4 regions of the Paraburkholderia aspalathi genome follow, and region 2 is predicted to be linked to each of the others. Evidence: predicted binding sites of a transcription regulator. Region 2 holds the regulator's gene; each other region holds the start of a gene.
What was found. Region 2 encodes LexA, which represses DNA repair genes until DNA is damaged. Its sites were predicted from a motif close to ACTGTATNNNNATACAGT; they were not measured.
Positions count from the first base shown of each region.

Region 1: a site for LexA is predicted at 2,305-2,322, ahead of imuA (translesion DNA synthesis-associated protein ImuA). Genes of this name have one in related genera too.
Region 3: a site for LexA is predicted at 2,634-2,651, ahead of KHO30_RS28535 (CppA family protein). Genes of this name have one in related genera too.
Region 4: a site for LexA is predicted at 3,152-3,169, ahead of KHO30_RS10305 (VRR-NUC domain-containing protein). Genes of this name have one in related genera too.

Region 1 is NZ_CAJNBA010000011.1:16,014-21,003, reverse strand. Features, by position in the region: gene KHO30_RS35055 (DUF2971 domain-containing protein) at 262-1,164, opposite strand; gene KHO30_RS35050 (hypothetical protein) at 1,229-2,098, opposite strand; gene imuA (translesion DNA synthesis-associated protein ImuA) at 2,330-3,028, shown strand; gene KHO30_RS35040 (hypothetical protein) at 3,114-3,611, opposite strand; gene KHO30_RS35035 (ISAzo13 family transposase) at 3,787-4,990, opposite strand, start outside.
Region 2 is NZ_CAJNBA010000002.1:1,441,188-1,446,177, reverse strand. Features, by position in the region: gene KHO30_RS17240 (DUF2939 domain-containing protein) at 1-560, opposite strand, end outside; gene KHO30_RS17235 (hypothetical protein) at 724-1,074, opposite strand; gene lexA (transcriptional repressor LexA) at 1,134-1,784, opposite strand; gene KHO30_RS17225 (sulfate ABC transporter substrate-binding protein) at 2,100-3,149, shown strand; gene cysT (sulfate ABC transporter permease subunit CysT) at 3,302-4,204, shown strand; gene cysW (sulfate ABC transporter permease subunit CysW) at 4,201-4,990, shown strand, end outside.
Region 3 is NZ_CAJNBA010000005.1:432,543-437,532, reverse strand. Features, by position in the region: gene cysC (adenylyl-sulfate kinase) at 1-54, shown strand, start outside; gene groL (chaperonin GroEL) at 203-1,843, opposite strand; gene groES (co-chaperone GroES) at 1,898-2,188, opposite strand; gene KHO30_RS28535 (CppA family protein) at 2,677-2,958, shown strand; gene KHO30_RS28530 (DUF2471 domain-containing protein) at 2,997-3,401, shown strand; gene KHO30_RS28525 (porin) at 3,487-4,617, opposite strand; gene KHO30_RS28520 (IclR family transcriptional regulator) at 4,959-4,990, opposite strand, start outside.
Region 4 is NZ_CAJNBA010000001.1:2,320,310-2,325,299, reverse strand. Features, by position in the region: gene KHO30_RS10310 (ATP-dependent DNA helicase) at 1-1,367, opposite strand, end outside; gene KHO30_RS10305 (VRR-NUC domain-containing protein) at 1,364-3,136, opposite strand; gene KHO30_RS10300 (TetR/AcrR family transcriptional regulator) at 3,414-3,986, shown strand; gene KHO30_RS10295 (LutC/YkgG family protein) at 4,006-4,611, opposite strand; gene KHO30_RS10290 (lactate utilization protein B) at 4,598-4,990, opposite strand, start outside.

The DNA.
Region 1 (4,990 bases), on a different contig from region 2:
CCCACAAAGCTAGGGATGAAAGACGAGAAAGCGCCGCATTGCATTGGACGGCGGATCGGTTTGGTAGACCAAGCTTTTTGGGGGCGTGTCAGGAATCCCTCCGAGACCATGCTCCTACGCTTGCCCTCCGTCAGAAGAGCTAGGCTGGACCCCGCGTCGAGGCCGCGAGGGCGATCGAGCGAATCTAATGAATTTGAGTCACAAATCCGGCCGGTCCAGCTATTTCAGCTCAGAGTGCACTACAGTCGCTCCTCAATCGTTTCATGGCTCCACGGACACAAAGTCTAAACCGATCCCTGCAGTTCGCTTCTTCGCTTGGAAGATCTTTGTTTGTGGCAGCTTTTCTCGGATCAACTGAACAAGCTCGCCGGCGCTCGGTTGCTCCATACGACATCCCAAGTAAATTGCTTCGAATAGCTCGGTAGGTTCCTCATCATCGGAATATCCGAAGCCGGTCTCATCACCTGCTAACAGGGCGACGTGAACACGCCATTCATGCTCATACCCCCAGTCAGCATGTTTGCGGAAAGCCAAGTCCCAGACGCGGGGAAGGAGGTCATGTTTCGCCAGTCCCAAAAGCATTTCTATATATTCCTGTAAGCCAAGAAAGCCGACAGACTCGTCGCTGTACTGAACAGGTTGCGCCACCAGAAACCGATGATCGGCGTGCTCAAGACGCCTGAACTTGAACGCGACACCACGATGGGAATTCGCGTAGTGCGACCACATGACCAGATTGTCGCCTCGCTCGGTCAAGCAGAGTACCCTGGACCGCGTCAATTGCTCGGCGAGATTCGCATTTAGCTCTTCCGATAAGCCGGGGAAAATGCTTGCCATCTCTGCTGTCGCCGCCTGTAAATCTGTCTCAAACTTGGCACGCGGCCACCGATCCCTATTCGCTCGTGCGATGCGCAATATGTCGCCGTACTTGGTTTGATGCGGCGGATTAAATGGTGCATCCCCAAAAATAGCCCGCAGACTGGCTTCCAGGAATGCCTCGGAGAACTCCTTGCCGGTAAACGGAAAATCGAATCCAGTTTGGTGATCGAAGGGATCGTTGAAGAGTAACGGTGAACTCCAACGCAGCTTGCGTGAGCTAACGATCAACTTGGCTGTCTCGGCAGTCGTGTACTTGAAGAAGTGCTGACGGTCGTTGTAATTCATGTTGCCTCGCAAGGCAGGTGACGGTTCCGGGGAGTATCGGATTACACCAAGACTGACACAGCTGCTATCGCCGTTTCCCTAGCGACGGGAGACCGCCCGGTACCTCTTTCCCCTCAAGGGCTGCGAAATCCGGTGTCGCGAACCGCCGCGAGATCCGCAGCTCGTTCATCAAGCTCTGGTTCACCGCGTTGTCGAAAAGCATGAGGAAATTGTCGAATCCGACCCGCTCGCTGGCCAGCTGTGCGCGTGGCGCTGCCTTTTGAGCCAGCTTCTGAGGTTCAAAAACGCTTGCCGTGGGGGGTGGCCGGCTATCCCGACGAACGAAAACGATCTCTATGAGGTAGCCGAGTGTCGAATGGACGAGGGCGAAGGCGGGTTTGTAGTGTGAGCGATGCCGTGCGTCGATCATCCTACTTTCATTCTGAATTGCCACCGTCCCGAGTCGGGGGATCGGCAGAAATACCTGATTGGACGCTGAGACGGAGCAGTCACCGGAAAATTGAAGCTCGATCAGCGAAGGAACGCGGGCAGCCCACTGAATAATCAGCTTCTTTAGCAAGTCGACCGACTCGCTGCGGTTGCCCGAAAAAAGGTAAGGCTGAAGTTCCTCGTGATGCTCCAACAGGAACATCGAGGCCTCTTGAGACGTTTGCGGCTTCTGGGCTGCTTTCGAAAGCAGCGCCTTGAGAAGGAGCGGACCAGAAAACAGGGAGTCCAGGACCGTCTTCTGAGCGGGGGAGGGTCTTAGGTCACATCGAAAAATCGACTCGACGAGTGGTGCCTGCGTCTCGACCGGTTGCCTGCTCTCTTGCTCAGTTGAGGGCTTGCGGAATGGTTTTGTTAAACTTTTCGTCGCATGAGGCTCGCCCGAAGCACGCCAACTCAAGATGCCTACATTCGCCTTTTCTCTCGCGCTCTTCTTTTTCTTCGCCATGGTGACAGATCTCACGTGGTGTTGTGTGGGCTGGCGTTTCCTGTGGTTGTCCGCGCATTTTGTCCGCTGGTGCACATCTATTCTCAACGATCTGGAGAATTACGTCGAGCGCCCGCAATGCCGGTGCACGCGCGCCCTGACACGCGGAATACGGTTTTTGGCCCTTCCAAGGGCGGGGTTGCCCTGTCCACCGAAAAGCGCATAATACTGTATATATATACAGGGTGACTTATGGGTGCGCTTCCAGCTTCCCTCGATGAGATACACCCGTCCTTGTGGCGGGCTTCGCAGCTTGGCCGAGCCAGCGGGCGTACAGTCGATACTGGCTATTCAACGCTGTCGGCGGAACTGCCGGGCGGTGGTTGGCCTCAAGGCGCGCTCGTTGAGCTGTGTGTTCAGCAGGCCGGTTCGGGGGAAATAAGGCTACTTGCGCCAGCGCTGGCCACCGTCAGTAAGCGTTCGGTCGCAGTCCTGCAGCCGCCGCGCGTCCTCAACGCGACCGCGCTGCAGTACATCGGGTTGCCGGTCGACAAAATGCTTCTGGTACGTCCGAAGCTCACCGCCGATGCACTGTGGGCAGCAGAGCAGATTCTGAAGGCTGGCACCTGTGGCGCGCTCGTGTTCTGGCAGGAACACCTGCGTCAGGAGTCGCTCAGACGTCTTCAGCTTGCAGCCAGGTCCAGCGAGATGCTTTTCTTTGTGGTGAGGCCATTGGCCAGAGCGCTCGATTCGTCACCCGCCGAGTTGCGTCTAACCGTTCGGCCGTGCGAGGGCGGTGTCAGCGTGGAGGTTGTCAAACGAAAAGGCCCGTCAATGAACGGCAGCGTTTCAGTCGAGTTGCGTCCGTCGCCGGTTCTCGTCAGCCCGCATGGGCGGGCCATGCGCGGGGCGCCGCGTACAGTGACGCAGTTGGCCAACGCGCACGCCTGATGCGTCTTGCGCGATCGAGCGGCTGGGCGTCGACCTTCACCCGCGAAACGGCGGCGGCCGCCGCTCGCGAACCACGCGACGCAAATCACCCGTTCATGTAGGTATTCATGTAGCTGCTGACCTGACTTGTCATCAGGTCGTTTTCTTCATTCGTCAAGCCGTGGTGCGCGTACAGGCCGTTGACGGCCGTGAACAATTTGTGAATCACGGAGGAGAGATTGCCGGCCTCAAAGTGCGACGTTACTTCGCCGGCACTCTTCGAGGAACTGGCGATCGGCAACAGGCAGGCCATCACGACGAATAGCGACTCGTCGACCTTGTTGCAGAAGTGGAACCAGTACGGAAAGACTCGCGTGAGTGTGCGTACAAAGCGGCGCACTTCGGGAATGACGTACAACTCCCGGGAGTCGTCGTCATAGCCTTCAAATGCGAACCCGATCCTGCCCGCGTATTCGCGGATCGACTCCGGGGTCTCAGTCATTGGCAGGAGAAATTCGGCCATGGCAGTCACGTCACAGGCCTCAACCATTTGCCTGTCGAGCAGCGTCATCAGCGGATGCTTGGGAGCTGGAAAATCTTTCATGGTCCTATCTCTCCAGACCGCTTACTGCATACGCCGGTGCAGCTCGGTTTCATCGTCGGTGCGCGTAAAATTGGCGTAGTCGGCCGCGGCAATGATTTGCCACGCCTTTTCGGCAGGAAGATGGTCCGTCGCGTCGACGGGCACGACAGCGTAAGGAACTGTCAAAAAATAACTTTTACAGCTTTGCGCGCGACTTGATGGATGATTTTGCAGATGGAACCGACGCAGCAGGAGACAGCGTGTAGTTCCAGTCGCCGTGGAACTTGTCGGTCTTCAAATGCAGCGACGCCATCGTCGAGTCGTCAACCTGTACGCCTGTCGGATAGGGTCTTTTGTCCAACGCGGCCTTCACGCGCAACCCCTTCGTGGTGGTTGTGCCGGCGATCAGGTTGACGATCACCTCGTGGCTCACGAGAGGGCGGCCGCGCCAGTTCTCGGTGATATGGCAGAACAGCCGGTGTTCGATCTTGTTCCACTTGCTGGTACCCGGCGGGAAGTGGCACACCGATATCTTCAGCCCTGTGGCATCGGCCATGCGCTGCAGCGCCACCTTCCACAGCCGTGCGCGCGAACTGTTGCTGCCGCCTCCATCGGCGGTGATCAGCAACTCGGTTGCGCCGGGATAGGTTTTGCGCCCCATGCGTCGCCACCAACAGCAGATCGATTCGACCGCAAACTCCGGCGTGTCGTGGTCGACACCGACGCTGACCCATCCGGCGTTGGCGCTCAGGTCGTAGACGCCATAGGGAATGGCCTTGCCCAGCTCCTTGTCCTGGAAGTCGTGCACACGCACCTGGGGCGCTTGCCCCTTGGGATGCCACTCTTGCCCGGCATTCTTGAAGTCTCCGACCAGTTCCTTCTTCTTGGTATCCACCGAGATCACGGGCTGGCCGCGTCGCTGAAATTGCCGGGCACGCTTGGCGATGTGCTCGAACTGCGCATTGCGATCCGGATGCGAGGCACCCTCGCGTGTCTTGCGATTGGCCTGCAGGCTGTAGCCAGCTTCTTGCAACAACGCACTCACGCTCTGATGGCTGACCGGGTGGCCCTGGCGGGTCAACTCCGACGCCAGAACCCGCACGCTCTTGCACGTCCAGCGCAGCGGCGACATCGGATCTCCTCGCGTTGTCGGTTCGACCAGTTCCTCCAACGCCGGACGCAGCTCTGCATTGCCGTGCGTCACTCGCGGACGCCCCGCTCCAGCTCGTCTCACACGCCGCTGCGTCTTTGTCGATGCAGGCCGCTTCGCATCGTCGAGTTCCTTGAGTCCTGCAGCGATCGTCGGGCGCGTGAGTCCGGTCGCTCGCGCAACGATGCTTACCCCGCCATAGCCCAACGCGCGAGCCTCCGTGGCCGCCCACAGCCGCCGCTGCTGTTCA
Region 2 (4,990 bases):
GCACCATGCTGATAGCTGACGACGAACTCATTAAGGCCGCGGTAGCCCGCCGTGGTTTGCGGCGGTTGGGGTGGCGTGGCGCTGTTTCCGTTATTGCCCGCAGCAGGGGGCGCCGGTTCGGGCGCCGCCGCCGGTGCGGCCGGCGGATTTCCGGCGCCAGCCGGAACAGGAGGGCGCTCACCCGGGTTGCCGCGCGGCGGCATCCCATTCAGCAATGCCGCGACGCCGTCGGGTGTTGCATAAGCGTCGACCAGCGGGCCGATCAAGGCCACGCCGATCATCGCGCCAATCGCCGCGAGCGGATTGCCGTTGCCTTGGCCGTCGAGCCGGCGCGTCAACAGGCCGGTGACCTGCTGCTTCAGGCTCTCGCGCAACGCGGGAAAATCGACGTATTCATTGACGGTTTGTGCATCACGCGCATCCGCCGCGCGTTTGAGGGTATTCAGCGCCATGTAAGGCGACGCGTAACAGAACCCCAACGCGGCAATCACCACAATCACAATCAAGGTGACGATCAGTGGCCGGGCGGCGCTGCGTTTCGTGCGTGTTGAAACTGCCATCGAGTGGGACTCTCCATCAGGTGTGATCTAACGTGGACCGCGGCCACGCAAAAACGATCCCAGGCGATGCGATATCCGAGAGGGCGCGGCTAGATGAACGACCTTACGCCGGGTGTCGCGCGTCGTACAGCCGCAATGGAATGCGGTGCGCGCGCAATGCAGCTTATGACTCGAACACCGCGCCGTGCACGTTGGCTTCATCTGCGATGCAACGATCGATCATGCGGCACACGGCGTCTACCGTGCCGACCATGATCAGCCGCGACGGTCCGTGATACACGCGCACCGGCGCACGACGCGCGGGTTCAGCCGTATTCAGCCCCGAATTCAACGACACGCGAGCAAAAGCCGGCAACGAGGACGGCAAGCCCGGTACGCCGACGGGCGCGTCGAACAGCGATAGCGATGGAGAACTGGCCGGGGACGCCTCGATCAGCGAACACGGCACCAGCTTGCGCAGATGACGCAAACGACCGAACTGGCGAAAAGGCAGCAGGCGGGCAAGGCGTTCCATGAGTCTCTCCAGGCGATTCAACGTTGGGGCAGCTTTGGGTTTGGCGTACAAGTGGGCAGTTAGAACTCGCCCGGGCGGATCAGCCCGACGGCGATGCCCTCGAGCGCAAATTCCGCGCTGCCGGTTTCAACGAAGATGTTGTCGTAATCGGGGTTCTCGGCAATCAGCTCGATACCGTTCGGGCGGCGCTTCAAGCGCTTGACCGTCACGTCGTCGCCAAGCCGCGCGATGATGATCTGGCCGTCTTTGGCTTCGCTTTTCTTCTGCACCGCGAGCAGGTCGCCGTCGAAGATGCCTGCGTCGCGCATGGACAGCCCACGCACCTTCAGCAGGTAGTCCGGCTTGCTCGAGAACAGCGCCGGGTCGCACGCGTAGTGCTGCGAGATATGTTCCTGCGCGAGGATCGGGCTACCCGCTGCAACGCGGCCGATCAGCGGCAACGACAGTTGCATGATGCTGGCGTGCGGCAGCGTGAACTGGTACGGCGAATCTTCGGATCCGCCCAGCAGGCGAATGCCGCGCGATGCGCCGGCTGCCAGTTCGATCACGCCCTTGCGGGCGAGGGCGCGCAGATGCTCTTCTGCCGAATTGGCCGAGCTGAAACCCAGCTCGGCGGCGATCTCCGCGCGGGTGGGCGGAAAGCCGGTGCGTTCGATGGCCCGGCGGATCAGATCGAAAACCTGCTGCTGTCGTGCGGTGAGTTTGGTCATGGCGCCACTGTATGTATGAACAGGTGCCTGTATTTTTATACAGTATTCCGCGCAATTCAAGCTTTACTTTAAGTTCGTGGCTTGGGGTGGCGTTCCAGCGTCGTAAATAGACGCTCCAACACCCGTTTTCGTGCCGCAACGCCTTATCCGGCCGTCATTACCACTTTTGCGTATTAAAGAATGAAGAAACATTATTTTTAATGATGAAAGCTCTTCGATAGACTGCCCTTCGAGTTGGCGCTCATGTGCACGTGACCGCGACGCAAAACAACACCACACGCTGTTTCAGCGGACTACAACGCGGAGAAAGTTGGCATGAACCATCAGGGCACGGGGCTGGCAGGCAAGACCAGAAAACTTATCGCGGCGCTCGCATTCGGCGCAGTCGGTACGATCGCCGCGGTTGGCGTCACGGCGCCGGCACATGCAGCCGACACGACGCTGCTGAACGTGTCGTACGACCCGACACGTGAGTTGTACCAGGACGTCAACCAGGCATTCGGCAAGGAATGGAAGGCGAAAACGGGCGAGACGGTCACCTTCAAGCAGTCGCACGGCGGCTCGGGTGCGCAAGCACGCTCGGTGCTGGACGGTTTGCAGGCGGACGTCGTGACCCTGGCGCTTGCCTATGACATCGACGCGCTGGCCAACAAGGGTCTGCTCGACAAGGGCTGGCAAAAGCGTTTGCCGGACAACGCCTCGCCGTACACGTCGACGATCGTGTTTCTGGTGCGCAAGGGCAACCCGAAGCACATCAAGGATTGGGATGATCTGATCAAACCGGGTGTGTCGATCGTCACGCCGAATCCGAAGACCTCGGGAGGCGCGCGTTGGAACTACCTGGCCGCGTGGGCCTATGCTGAACATCAGCCGGGCGGCAACGACCAGAAGGCGAAGGAATTCGTCGGCAAGCTCTATAAGAATGCCGGCGTGCTGGATTCGGGCGCGCGTGGCGCGACCACCAGCTTCGTGCAACGCGGTATCGGCGACGTGCTGATTGCGTGGGAAAACGAGGCGTTCCTCTCGCTGAAGGAATTCGGTCCGGAGAAGTTTGAAATCGTCGTGCCGTCGGTGAGCATTCTGGCCGAGCCGCCGGTTGCGGTGGTGGACAAGGTGGTCGACAAGCACGGCACACGCAAGGTGGCGGAAGCGTATCTGAACTTCCTGTACAGCGAGGAAGGTCAGGAAATCGCCGCGAAGAACTTCTACCGTCCGCGTTCGAACAAGGTGCCGGCCGAGCTGACGTCGAAGTTTCCGAAGCTGAAGTTGTACACGGTGGACGATTCGTTCGGCGGCTGGGCGAACGCGCAGAAGACGCACTTTGCCGACGGCGGTGTGTTCGATTCGATCTACTCGCCGCAGTAACGGGTAGTCAACCGGACGAGATGCGCAGTTAGACGCCGCAGTTGAACGCGTAGTCACACTTCGCCAGAAAGCGCGCCCGCGAGGCGCGCTTTTTGGCCAGCCAGTCGGCCGGAAAAAGAGCCGCCGGCCTCAACCCTGAAAGAGTACTGAGCATGACGACGTTGACCTTCCGAAAACCGAGCGCGTTGCCCGGTTTTGGCCTGACACTCGGCATCACGGTGGCTTATCTGAGCCTCGTGGTGCTGATTCCGCTTGCGGCGACCTTTCTCAAGACCGCGACGCTCGACTGGCCTCAGTTCGTGCGCGCGGTCAGCTCGCCGCGCGTGCTCGCGTCGTATCGCCTGACGTTTTTCTCGGCCCTTGGCGGCGCGCTGATCAACGCGGTGTTCGGCTTTCTGGTCGCGTGGGTGCTGGTGCGTTATACGTTCCCGTTCAAGCGTATCGTCGACGCGGTGGTCGATCTGCCGTTCGCTTTGCCGACTTCCGTGGCCGGTATTTCGCTCGCGGCGGTGTATGCGGGCAACGGCTGGATCGGACAGTTTCTCGAACCGCTCGGCATCAAGATCGCTTTCACGCCGGCCGGCGTGCTGATCGCGCTGACGTTTATCGGTTTGCCGTTCGTGGTGCGGACCGTGCAGCCGGTGCTCGAAGAGTTCGAGCGTGAACAGGAAGAGGCGGCTGCGTGCCTCGGCGCGTCGCGTTGGCTGACGTTTCGGCGCGTGGTGTTGCCCGCGGTGTTCCCGGCTTTGCTCACGGGTTTCGCGCTGGCGTTCGCGCGGGCGCTCGGCGAATACGGCTCGGTGATTTTCATCGCCGGTAACGTGCCGATGAAATCGGAAATCACCTCGCTGCTGATCATTACCAAACTCGAACAATACGATTATGCCGGCGCCACCGCGATTGCGGTCGTGATGCTGGTGGTGTCGTTCCTGATGCTCTTGTTGATCAATACGCTGCAGTGGTATCTGCAGCGCCGCACGGGCCGTGGCGGCGCAGGCCCGGCGCCTGCCGCCGCGAGTGTGGCGGCGATCGGTGTCGGCGGAGGTGTGCAATGAGCCGCAACTCTCTGAATGGCGCGGATGCCGCGACTGTCGCCGTGGCGCCGCGCGCGCCGCTCAATATCGCGCGCCGGCCCGATCCGGTTACTGAACCCCCCGTCGTGCGCTGGATTCTGACCGGCATCGCGTTGCTGTTTCTCGCGCTGTTCCTCGTCGTGCCGCTCGTCGCCGTGTTCTATCAGGCCTTGAGCAAGGGCATTGGCTTCTATCTGGAATCGCTGGTCGATCCGGACGCGTTGTCGGCCATCAAACTCACCGTGATCACAGCCGCGATTGCGGTGCCGCTGAATCTCGTGTTCGGCCTCGCGGCGTCATGGTGTATCGCCAAGTTCGAGTTCCGTGGCAAGGCATTGTTGACCACGTTGATCGATCTGCCGTTCTCGGTCTCGCCGGTGATCTCCGGTTTGATCTACGTGCTGATGTTCGGTGCGCAAGGCTGGTTCGGCCCGTGGCTGCAGGACCATAACGTGCAGATCATCTTCGCGGTGCCGGGCATCGTGCTGGCGACGATCTTCGTCACGTTCCCGTTCGTCGCGCGTGAACTGATTCCGCTGATGCAGGCGCAAGGCAACGACGAAGAAGAGGCCGCGCATGTACTCGGCGCATCGGGTTGGCAGATCTTCCGGCGCGTTACGCTGCCGAACGTCAAATGGGGCCTGCTGTACGGCGTGATCCTGTGTAACGCGCGGGCGATGGGCGAGTTCGGCGCGGTGTCGGTGGTGTCCGGCCACATTCGCGGCCAGACCGACACGATGCCGCTGCACGTCGAAATTCTCTATAACG
Region 3 (4,990 bases), on a different contig from region 2:
TTCAGCTACTTGCGCGACAACTGCCTGATGAACACCGATTGCATGGAGCGCTAGTCATATCGAACCGGCTTATCGTCAGCCCCAAAACAAAAAACCCGCATTTCTGCGGGTTTTTTGTTTTGGGAAGTACGCCTCGCGACGCACCTCCCCATGTGTTTCCAACTGAGCCTCAAACGAGGCCCAAGTGAGGCTCAATCGGAAATTACATGTCCATGCCCATGCCGCCCATGCCGCCGGGCATACCGCCGCCCATCGGAGCATCTTCCTTCGGCAGTTCGCAAACAGCTGCGTCGGTGGTCAACAGCAGGCCAGCGACCGAAGCTGCGTTTTGCAGCGCCGTGCGCGTCACCTTCGTCGGGTCCACGACACCTGCGTCAACCAGGTCGACGTACTCGCCGGTTGCAGCGTTGTAGCCGTAGTTGCCCGTACCAGCAGCAACAGCTGCCACCACGACGCTGGCTTCTTCGCCACCGTTCGTGACGATCTGGCGCAGCGGCTCTTCCATCGCGCGCAGCACGATCTTGATACCTGCGTCCTGATCGGCGTTAGCGCCCTTCAGGCCAGCGATTGCCGTACGTGCACGGATCAGTGCGACGCCGCCGCCAGCAACGATGCCTTCTTCCACAGCTGCGCGCGTTGCGTGCAGTGCGTCTTCGACACGTGCCTTCTTTTCCTTCATTTCGACTTCGGTCGCAGCACCGACCTTGATCACTGCAACACCGCCGGCCAGCTTGGCCACGCGTTCTTGCAGCTTTTCACGGTCGTAGTCCGACGTAGCTTCTTCGATTTGCGTGCGAACTTGCTTCACACGTGCTTCGATGGTTGCAGCTTCGCCAGCGCCGTCGATGATCGTCGTGTTTTCCTTGCCCACTTCGATGCGCTTCGCTTGACCCAGTTCAGCCAGCGTTGCCTTTTCGAGCGTCAGGCCGGTTTCTTCAGCGATGACTTGACCGCCGGTCAGGATCGCGATGTCTTCCAGCATGGCCTTACGACGATCGCCGAAGCCCGGAGCCTTGACAGCAACAGTCTTCAGGATGCCGCGGATGTTGTTCACAACCAGCGTAGCCAGCGCTTCGCCTTCGACGTCTTCTGCGATGATCAGCAGCGGACGGCCAGCCTTAGCGACTTGCTCGAGGACCGGGAGGAGGTCACGAATGTTCGAAACCTTCTTGTCGTGCAGCAGCACGAACGGGTTTTCGAGCACTGCAACTTGCTTGTCCGGGTTGTTGATGAAGTACGGCGACAGGTAGCCGCGGTCGAATTGCATACCTTCGACAACGTCCAGTTCGTCTTGCAACGACTTGCCGTCTTCAACGGTGATGACGCCTTCCTTGCCAACCTTGTCCATCGCTTCAGCGATACGGTCGCCGATCGACGAGTCGCTGTTTGCCGAGATCGAACCGACTTGAGCGATTTCCTTGTTGGTCGTGCACGGCTTGCTGATCTTGCGCAGTTCTTCGATCGCTGCGAACACAGCCTTGTCGATACCGCGCTTCAGGTCCATCGGGTTCATGCCCGATGCAACGTACTTCATGCCTTCGCGGACGATCGACTGAGCCAGAACCGTTGCGGTCGTGGTGCCGTCACCTGCGTTGTCGCTGGTCTTGGAAGCAACTTCCTTGACCATTTGTGCGCCCATGTTCTGGAGCTTGTCTTTCAGTTCGATCTCTTTCGCGACCGAAACACCATCCTTCGTGACCGTCGGGCCGCCGAAGCTGCGTTCCAGGACAACGTTGCGACCCTTCGGGCCCAGCGTGACCTTCACAGCGTTCGCGAGGATGTTCACGCCTTCAACCATCTTGGCACGGGCGGAATCACCGAATACGACGTCTTTAGCTGCCATCTTCTAACTCCTTGAATTCTTTGGGATATGACCGGGAAAAGTAGCGACTGGCGCTTACTTCTGCACCACGGCCATGATGTCTTCTTCGCGCATCACGAGCAGTTCGTTGCCGTCGACCTTGACGGTCTGGCCCGCATACTTGCCGAACAGGACGCGGTCACCAACTTTCACGTCGAGGGCGATTTGTGCGCCTTTGTCGTCACGCTTGCCCGGGCCGACTGCCAGAATTTCGCCTTGATCCGGCTTTTCTGCTGCGGCTTCGGGGATCACGATGCCCGACGCGGTCTTGGTTTCTTGATCCAGACGTTTGACGATCACGCGATCATGCAAAGGACGAAGGTTCATACATACTCCTCTCTTGATTGAGACTGAAGAACGCTGAGAAAACCCGGCTGGCTGAGCCAACCGGCGATGTTGTTAGCACTCTCGTGCAGCGAGTGCTAATTATATGGACGGGTGGTGACAAATTCAAGAAGGGATGTCGCTTTGACAGTTGACGATGTCGACATTCGCTCACGCCTGAACCTTGCACCGCAGCGAAAACTGAAGATGCCTGAAGGATCACCTTTAAATACAGCAGGTTATCCGTGCGCACTCGCCGCCATCAGGTTGCGCGCTGCGCGCTTCCGGACGGCTATTCCTCAGCTACGTACGCGAAATATGTGCGTAATCCCTGGACCAGGGAAATCCCTTGACCCGCCGGCAATCGAAATATCTCGCTCCAACTCGGACACGATGGCCGTTCGGCTAATGGAGTAGACCTGCAAATTGACTTGCATCCCGATCAAATACTGTATAGATTTACAGTACTGTGTTTACATACAGGATCGGTCATGAACCAGCTCATCCGCATCTTGAACGACGGTGATCGCGAAACGCTTGCGTGGTTGCGCAAGCATGTCGGAGACGTACGCGTGGCTGCCGCCGCGCGACATCTGGGAAGCAACGGCAAACCCTATCTGTCAGCGGTGTGCCGCTACCTCGGCGTACGTCCACCAACGCCTCATCAACATATCCGGCCCGTTGAAGACTGTACGGTCGGCGATAACTATCTTGCCCAGATCCGCCAGTTGTTGGCACAGCGAAACCAGGCGTTGTTGAAGCATCAAATTTGATGCTGCGAATTGCAGCGAGTCCTCAGGAAAATAACAGTATGAATAACGACTCCGCTCTTGATATGGATGTCCAAGACATCAATCCTGTCGCTCTCGAACGCGCACTTCGCAGTGCGTCGCTCGACCTCCAGCAGATCATTGCCACGGTCGCAGGTCGTCACCTCGACAGTGGCCGTCGCCGTTACTCAAGCAGCGCGCAATTGCCGACCTGGCGCACGTTGCTGACAATCGACGAACAGGTCTTTGAGAATCGGGGCTTCCAGGCGCGGCACAGCGAGGCAGTGCGCTCTACGTTTATCCGGTTTGAGGACAGTCGTTTGTCCGGAATGGATCTCGACGAACCCGTCGACTGGCGACGTGACGACGACAACTTGCCAGCCGTGTACCTGCTCGTGCGCGCATTGGTACAGGCCGACGCTACCCATGCGGCCGCTCAGGACTAATGCGCCGCTTTAACTTTGTCGAGAGTTCCGTCGAGCAAACAAAAAAAGCCCGCATCACGCGGGCTTTCTTTAGTGCATCTATCGATTAGAACTTGTGGCGAATGCCAACAGTTACAGTAGCCTGCTTGTTGGAACCCGAGTCGCCGGTTGCCGAGCCGATAACAGCAACAGCGGCCGTGCCCGACGAGTCTTGCGTTCCCGATGCGGTCGTGTAGCCAGCAAATGCGTAGACATCCGTACGCTTGCTAAGCGAGTAGTCCGCTGCAACAGCGAACTGGTTGTACTTTGCCGACGAATTGCCGCTCGACTTCATGTACACGTAGCCAATCTCGGTCTGCAGCGGTGCCGATACCTGCCACACGGCGTACACCGAACCCGTGTTGTACTTTTCCGTCTGCGTGAATGTCGAGCTGGCGTCTGCAGTGTATTCGGCATGGCTGAAGTAGCCGCCCAGGGTCACCGAGCCGAACACGTAGTTGCCGCCGATACGGGCATTGTTGATCGACGCCGCAGTGGAGTACGCCGCGTTGACCGATGTGTTGAACAGCGAATCCCACGTCGTCGTACCGCGGTTCGTGCCGTTGCCGTTGCTCAGGTGATAGTAACCTGCGGCCAGGTTGACGGGACCATTGCTGTATGCCGCTGCGGCTGCGTAGCTCTGACCCGAGCCCGTTGCACCAGCCACCCCACCCAGCGAGTACATGGTTTCGAACTGGAAGCCGGACCAGGTCGGCGACGTGTACTTGAGCGAGTTATTGACCCGCGCGCTGTTGTCGGCGTTGTCGATGTCGCCCGGCGAGATGAATACGCCACCGAGGAAGCCATCGCCCTGCACCGGCTGCACCAGATCAACCAGCGGATCGTATTGACGTCCGGCCGTGAGCGTACCCCACTTGTCGCTGCTCAGGCCAACGAACGCCTGGCGACCGAACATGCGGCTACCCTGGCCGAGCTTGCCGTTCGTCGAATTAAAGCCGTTCTCCACCTGGAAGATTGTTTTCAGGCCACCACCGAGGTCTTCTGAGCCTTTCAGGCCCCAGCGGCTACCCGACTCGTTACCCGACGACATGCTGATCGACTTGCTGCCGCCGTCGTTCGAAACGTAGGTCAGGCCGGTATCAATGATGCCGTACAGCGTGACGCTGTTTTGTGCGTGAGCTACGCCGGTTGCGCCAAGCATTACCAGCGAAAGAGTTGCCAGTGTGGTCTTCTTCATCTGCGTCCTTAAGTTTGTGTTGATGAGCCTGCGGAGCGCAGAATAACTGGCGGTAAAACGTGATTGAAAATAGTGTTGGGTAAACACGACCAAAAATTAGGAATGGGAACTTTCTGCATCTTTCCCTTTCCGCATCTTTCTCGCAGGCAAAAAAAAAGCTATGCAACTTCGCATAGCTAAGGTCTGGACCTGCGTGGATTACAACAAAAGAAAAGTCATCCAGACGGCCGCAAATTTAATGTCCGAGTTCCGGGAAGTAAATAGCCGAAACGGGTAACTTCATTTCCAAAACTTCCCACCCTTCCCTCACCCCTTCCGACCGCGAGCAGACCACTCGGCATTTACAAGCGGGTATAAGGTTGCGACAACGCCT
Region 4 (4,990 bases), on a different contig from region 2:
TCGGCGAGTTGATCCGTCACCGCGCCGATCAGATTCTGTGCGGCCGAAAGCAGTTTGCCTGGCACATCAGCGTAGACCTGATACGTGTCGGTCTGGGCGCGCTTCACGGCATTCCACTCGCGCTGAAGCCGTTCAAGCGGCTTCTTCAACGTCGCAGGCGCGGTTTTACGGGCGAGCCGGAACGCCGCCTGGTCGAGCGACGCGCTGTACATGCGCCGTGCCCGCTCGAGCAGGTTGTGCGCCTCGTCGACCAGCACGCCGACGCGCCATTGATTGATCTGCGTGAGCGCGTACAGCATCGCGCTGCTGTCGTAGTAGTAGTTGTAATCGCCGACCACCACGTCGGACCAGCGCGCCAGTTCCTGCGCGAGATAGTACGGGCAGACGTCGTGCCCGAGCGCCGCTTCGCGCACCGACGCCCGGTCGAGCCGCGGTCCGGCCAACGCCGCGCTGCGTGCCGCGTCGAGCCGGTCGTAGAAACCGCGGGCGAGCGGACAGGACTCGCCATTGCAGGCCTTGTCGGGATGCTCGCAAGCCTTGTCGCGCGCGACCAGTTCCAGGGTTCTCAGCGGCAAGCGCGCGGAAGTCGGCTCGGCGCTTCGATGGAGCGTCTCGATCGCATCGAGGGCAAGTGCGCGGCCCGGCGTCTTCGCGGTCAGGAAGAACACACGGTCGATCTGATCCGACGCACACGCCTTGAGCAGCGGAAAAATCGTCGCCAGCGTCTTGCCGATGCCGGTCGGCGCCTGCGCCATCAAGGGTTTGCCGTCACGCGCCGCGCGGTACACCGACACCGCCAGCTCGCGCTGACCACTGCGGAACTGGCCATGCGGAAACTGCAACGCACTGAGCGCGGCATTGCGCGCGGCGCGGTGCGCCTCTTCCTGCACGGCCCAATCGAGAAAGCGCTCGCACTGCTCGACGAAGAAAATCTCCAGCTCACGCGCGGTGTGCGTTTCGGTCAGCAAGGTTTCCTTCTGACTGCCAACATCGAAATACACCAGTGCGACCGTCAATTCAGCGAGCGAACGGGTCTGGCACAACAGGTGCCCGTACACCAGCGCCTGCGCCCAATGCAGCGTGCGGTGATTGGCGGGCATCCGTTCGAGCGCGCCACGATGGGTCTTGATCTCTTCCAGCCGGTTCGACACCGGGTCGTAGCCGTCGGCGCGGCCACGCACCGTCAAACCGCGATGCGTGCCGGTCAGCGTGACCTCCGCTTCATAGCCGCTCGCGCGCCGCCCAGCGACTGTCACATGGCCGGCCATGCCTTCCAGCGAGGTGGGCGCGGGCGTGAAGCGCAGATCCAGATCGCCGCGCCGCGCAGTGAATTCGCACATCGCCCGGACGGCGACCACGTAGGTCACGGCGTGATCTCCGTCACGACTTCCGACGCGACGATCTCTTCATCCGCCCATCGCACGTCGAGCACGCGCACCGGCATGCCGTGCTGTGCGCAGTACGCGAGCCAGCGGATCTGGTTGTCCTGCAAGCGGTCGCCGGGACCTTTCACTTCGATCAACTCATAACGGCGCTCGGCCGGCCAGAACCGGATCAGGTCCGGCAGGCCCGAACGGTTGCCGCGGATGTCGCGCAGCAAACGCTCGAACCATAGCTTCAGATGCGCGGCAGGCAGGCAGTCGAGTGCCAACTCGACCAGTTCCGGTGTCAGCAAGCCCCAGAATACGAACGGCGATTGCAGACCCGCCTTGCTTTGCAGATGCCGCAGAATCGTCTCGCGATAGGCGTGGCTGTCGAGTTGAGCGAGACAGGCGGCGAATTGTTCCGCGCGGCGAACGTGAAAATCCGGCGCATGCAGATCGGCCGGTCCGCGCTGGAACGGGTGAAAAAACGCGCCGGGCAGCGCCGCGAACACCGGCTCCCAGCACAGCAAGCCGAACAGCGAGTTGATCAGCGCGTTTTCGACGTAATGAACCGGCGCCGCGTCGCAAGTCAAATGATCGCGGGCGACGTATTCGACCGGTTGTGGCGCGTCTGGCCTCGGCAGAACCAGTGTGCTGCGCTCAACCGGGCGAGCTGCAGCCACACGCGCCACACGCTCGCCGCGCTTGCGCTGCAAACGCGGCAACATGCGCTCGATGCGCTGCGCTTCCTCTTCGCTTTCAGGTTTCGCAGCGGCTTGCAAAGCGAGGGCGAAGGCTTCGTCAAATCGCTCACTGCGTTCCAGCACTCGCAAGCGCCGATGGCGCGCGCCGGGCCACGCGCAGCGCTCATAGACAGCGAGCGCGGCGCGCCAGTTCTGTTGACGCTCACAATGCTGGCCGATACGAAACAGCAGTTTCGCGCGACGCGTTTCGAGCCAGGGGTTCGAGGTTTCGATCGCTGCAATTGCGGCGACGAGCTCGTCGATTGCCTCTGACTCCGCGTCACCCGTGGGGAGCCATTCGAGCGCTTCGCGGCATGCATGCAACGCGAGGTAGACGTCGACGTCCGCGCGTTGCTGGAATGCGCGCGACGACGGCGCGAACGCGACCTTCTCGTACTGGAACACGCCGAGATCGGCAAGCACGAACTCCGACCAGTCCTGCTGCAGATTGCCGAAGAACATGAGGCGCAGACGCTCGCAAAGGGGCGCGATGGCGACGTGGAAGACGCGGTCGGTGGTCTGGGCGTGCCACGCGGACAACGGATGCGCGGTGGCGCCTCGTTCGTCGCATTCGCCCTCACCCGCTCCTTCGCTTTCGTAAAACGGCCGCAGCGTTTCCAGCAGATCGGGTTTGCGCAAGCCTCTCGCGCCGGGAATCAACGCGATGGCGTCCGCCAAGATCAGCAGCAATTCGGGGCGCGTGGTGAGCGCGAACAGATCGTCGAGCGTCAGAACGGGTTCCGTGTCGACCCAACCGAGCGCGGCCAGGGGCGCCGCCGCCTGCAAAGGGCAACCGATCTCGTCATAAGACAGGCGGCTGGCGCGGAACAGCGTGCCCTTGCGCATCAGCATGCGAACCAGCAACGCGCGCGACGGCTGCGGCAAAGCGGCGAAATCGCGCAGGAAACCGTGTTCGCGCGCGTCCAGCAGATCGTCGTAACGCTCGGCGAGCCACGCCAGCGCACGCTCGAAGTTCAGCAGGTAATAAGGGACACCAGAACGGGGGTCCGACGGAGCATCTGTCGCCACGGAGCGTTTACGAAACCTGTATGTTTATACAGTGATGATATCAAAATATAAGTACGCGTCGATACCCGCTTCGTATGCGCATGGAGAATCCGCTCACTGGTCGTCGTCGCCCGAAATCGCCTGGGCCGGCCCCGCCCAATCCCGAAAGCGCGTTTTCCTATATGTGGGCAGAATGTCACGCATATGATATAGATCGTTCTACAAAGACGGCAACGAAGCTGAGTTACGTCTGGTGTTAAGATTTTTTGAAACAAGCCCTAGTGAGAGCGTGATCTGCATGCGTGCAAGCAAACGACAACTTGTCGTCGATAAAGCCACCCAACTGTTTTCGATGCACGGTTTCCAGGCCGTCGGCGTGGACTGGATCATCGACGACTCCGGCGTTGCGCGAATGACGCTATACCGCCACTTTTCAGGCAAGGACGAATTGATCCGCGAGGTGCTGCTGCAACGCTATGCGCTGATCGTCGGCAGTATCGAGGCCCGTTTGCAGACCCTTGAGGTCCCGGAAGAACGGGTCAAGGCAATTTTCGACTGGTATGGCGACTGGTTCGCGACGCCAGAATTCGCGGGTTGCCTGTTTGAACGCGCACTGGCGGAGTTTGGCACCGAGTACCCCAAGATCTCGGGCGTGGCCATCCAATATCGGACAAAGATGACCACCTGGATAGCGGAACTGCTGCAGGGTCTCATGCCGGCGTCTGAGGCAAAACGCCTTGGGGATGTCTTCATGATGTTGCTCGACGGGGCAACCGTCAACGCACGCGCGGCAAATGATCCCGGGCCGGCTTCGCAGGCTTGGGCTGCCGCCGAAGTTCTGCTGCGATCGGCCAAAGCCAAAGCGGCGTGAGCGGGAGCCCGCTCACGCGCTAGATTCCTCGCTGTGCCTGCGGGGCCGCCACCCACACCACTGTCAACGATCGCACCCCCTGCGCACCGCGAATCAGTACGCCTTCGATATCCGCGGTGGCCGAAGGGCCGGTGACCAGCGCCGCATAGCGCGCATCGCGGAAGTCGTCGCGACGGTACACGTCCTGCAAACCGTCGAGCAGTTGCGCCGGATCGAGCAGCACCACCAGATGCTGCACGATGTACCCCAGCGAGTTGACCACATACTCGCGCTCGCTGAACCACACCGAGCCGGTTTCAGCCACGCCGAAGCGACCCCGCACCACGCCCACCTCGATATCCTGCAACGACGCCGGTTCGGTTTCGGCCGTGATCGCGCGCGTGCCGGGCACTTCGGGCGTCGCCGACGCCACCGACGCCGCATCGCCGAACCGCTCACGGATCAGCGCAAGCACGTCACCCGCAGCCCGCGCTTCGACGCACGTGCCGCCCATCGCCTGCAATGCTGCCGTGAAGCGCGCCCGCAAGTCCCCGCCCGCCGAAGCGAACAGCGGCGCATCGGGCCGTGGACGCGCCGGCGGCTGCGCGTCACGCACCTTCGCCAGAAAAGCCTCACGCGTTGCCATCGCCACCTCCACGATTCTTCTTGTACCAGGCGTGGAAGGTCAGCTTCGGCGCCTCCGGCAACTCACGCTGCCGGCCCCAGATGTTGAGCGGGTTATACAGCACGAAATTCGGCAAACGCCGCAGCGCGCCGCCCATCGACGACACTGTCGCCCGATACAGCGTCGGACTCGCAAGCAGGCGCCCCGCCATCTTCAGCACTTCCTGCTTCACGAATGGCACCTCATGACGTTCTGCGATCACCGTTCGCCATTTGTAGATCTGCTCGTGAATATTGATCTTCACCGGACACACATTCGTGCAACTGCCGTTCAGCGTCGACGCGAACGGCAACGCGCTATAACGCTTCAGGTCGAAGGTCGGGTTGATGATTGCGCCGAT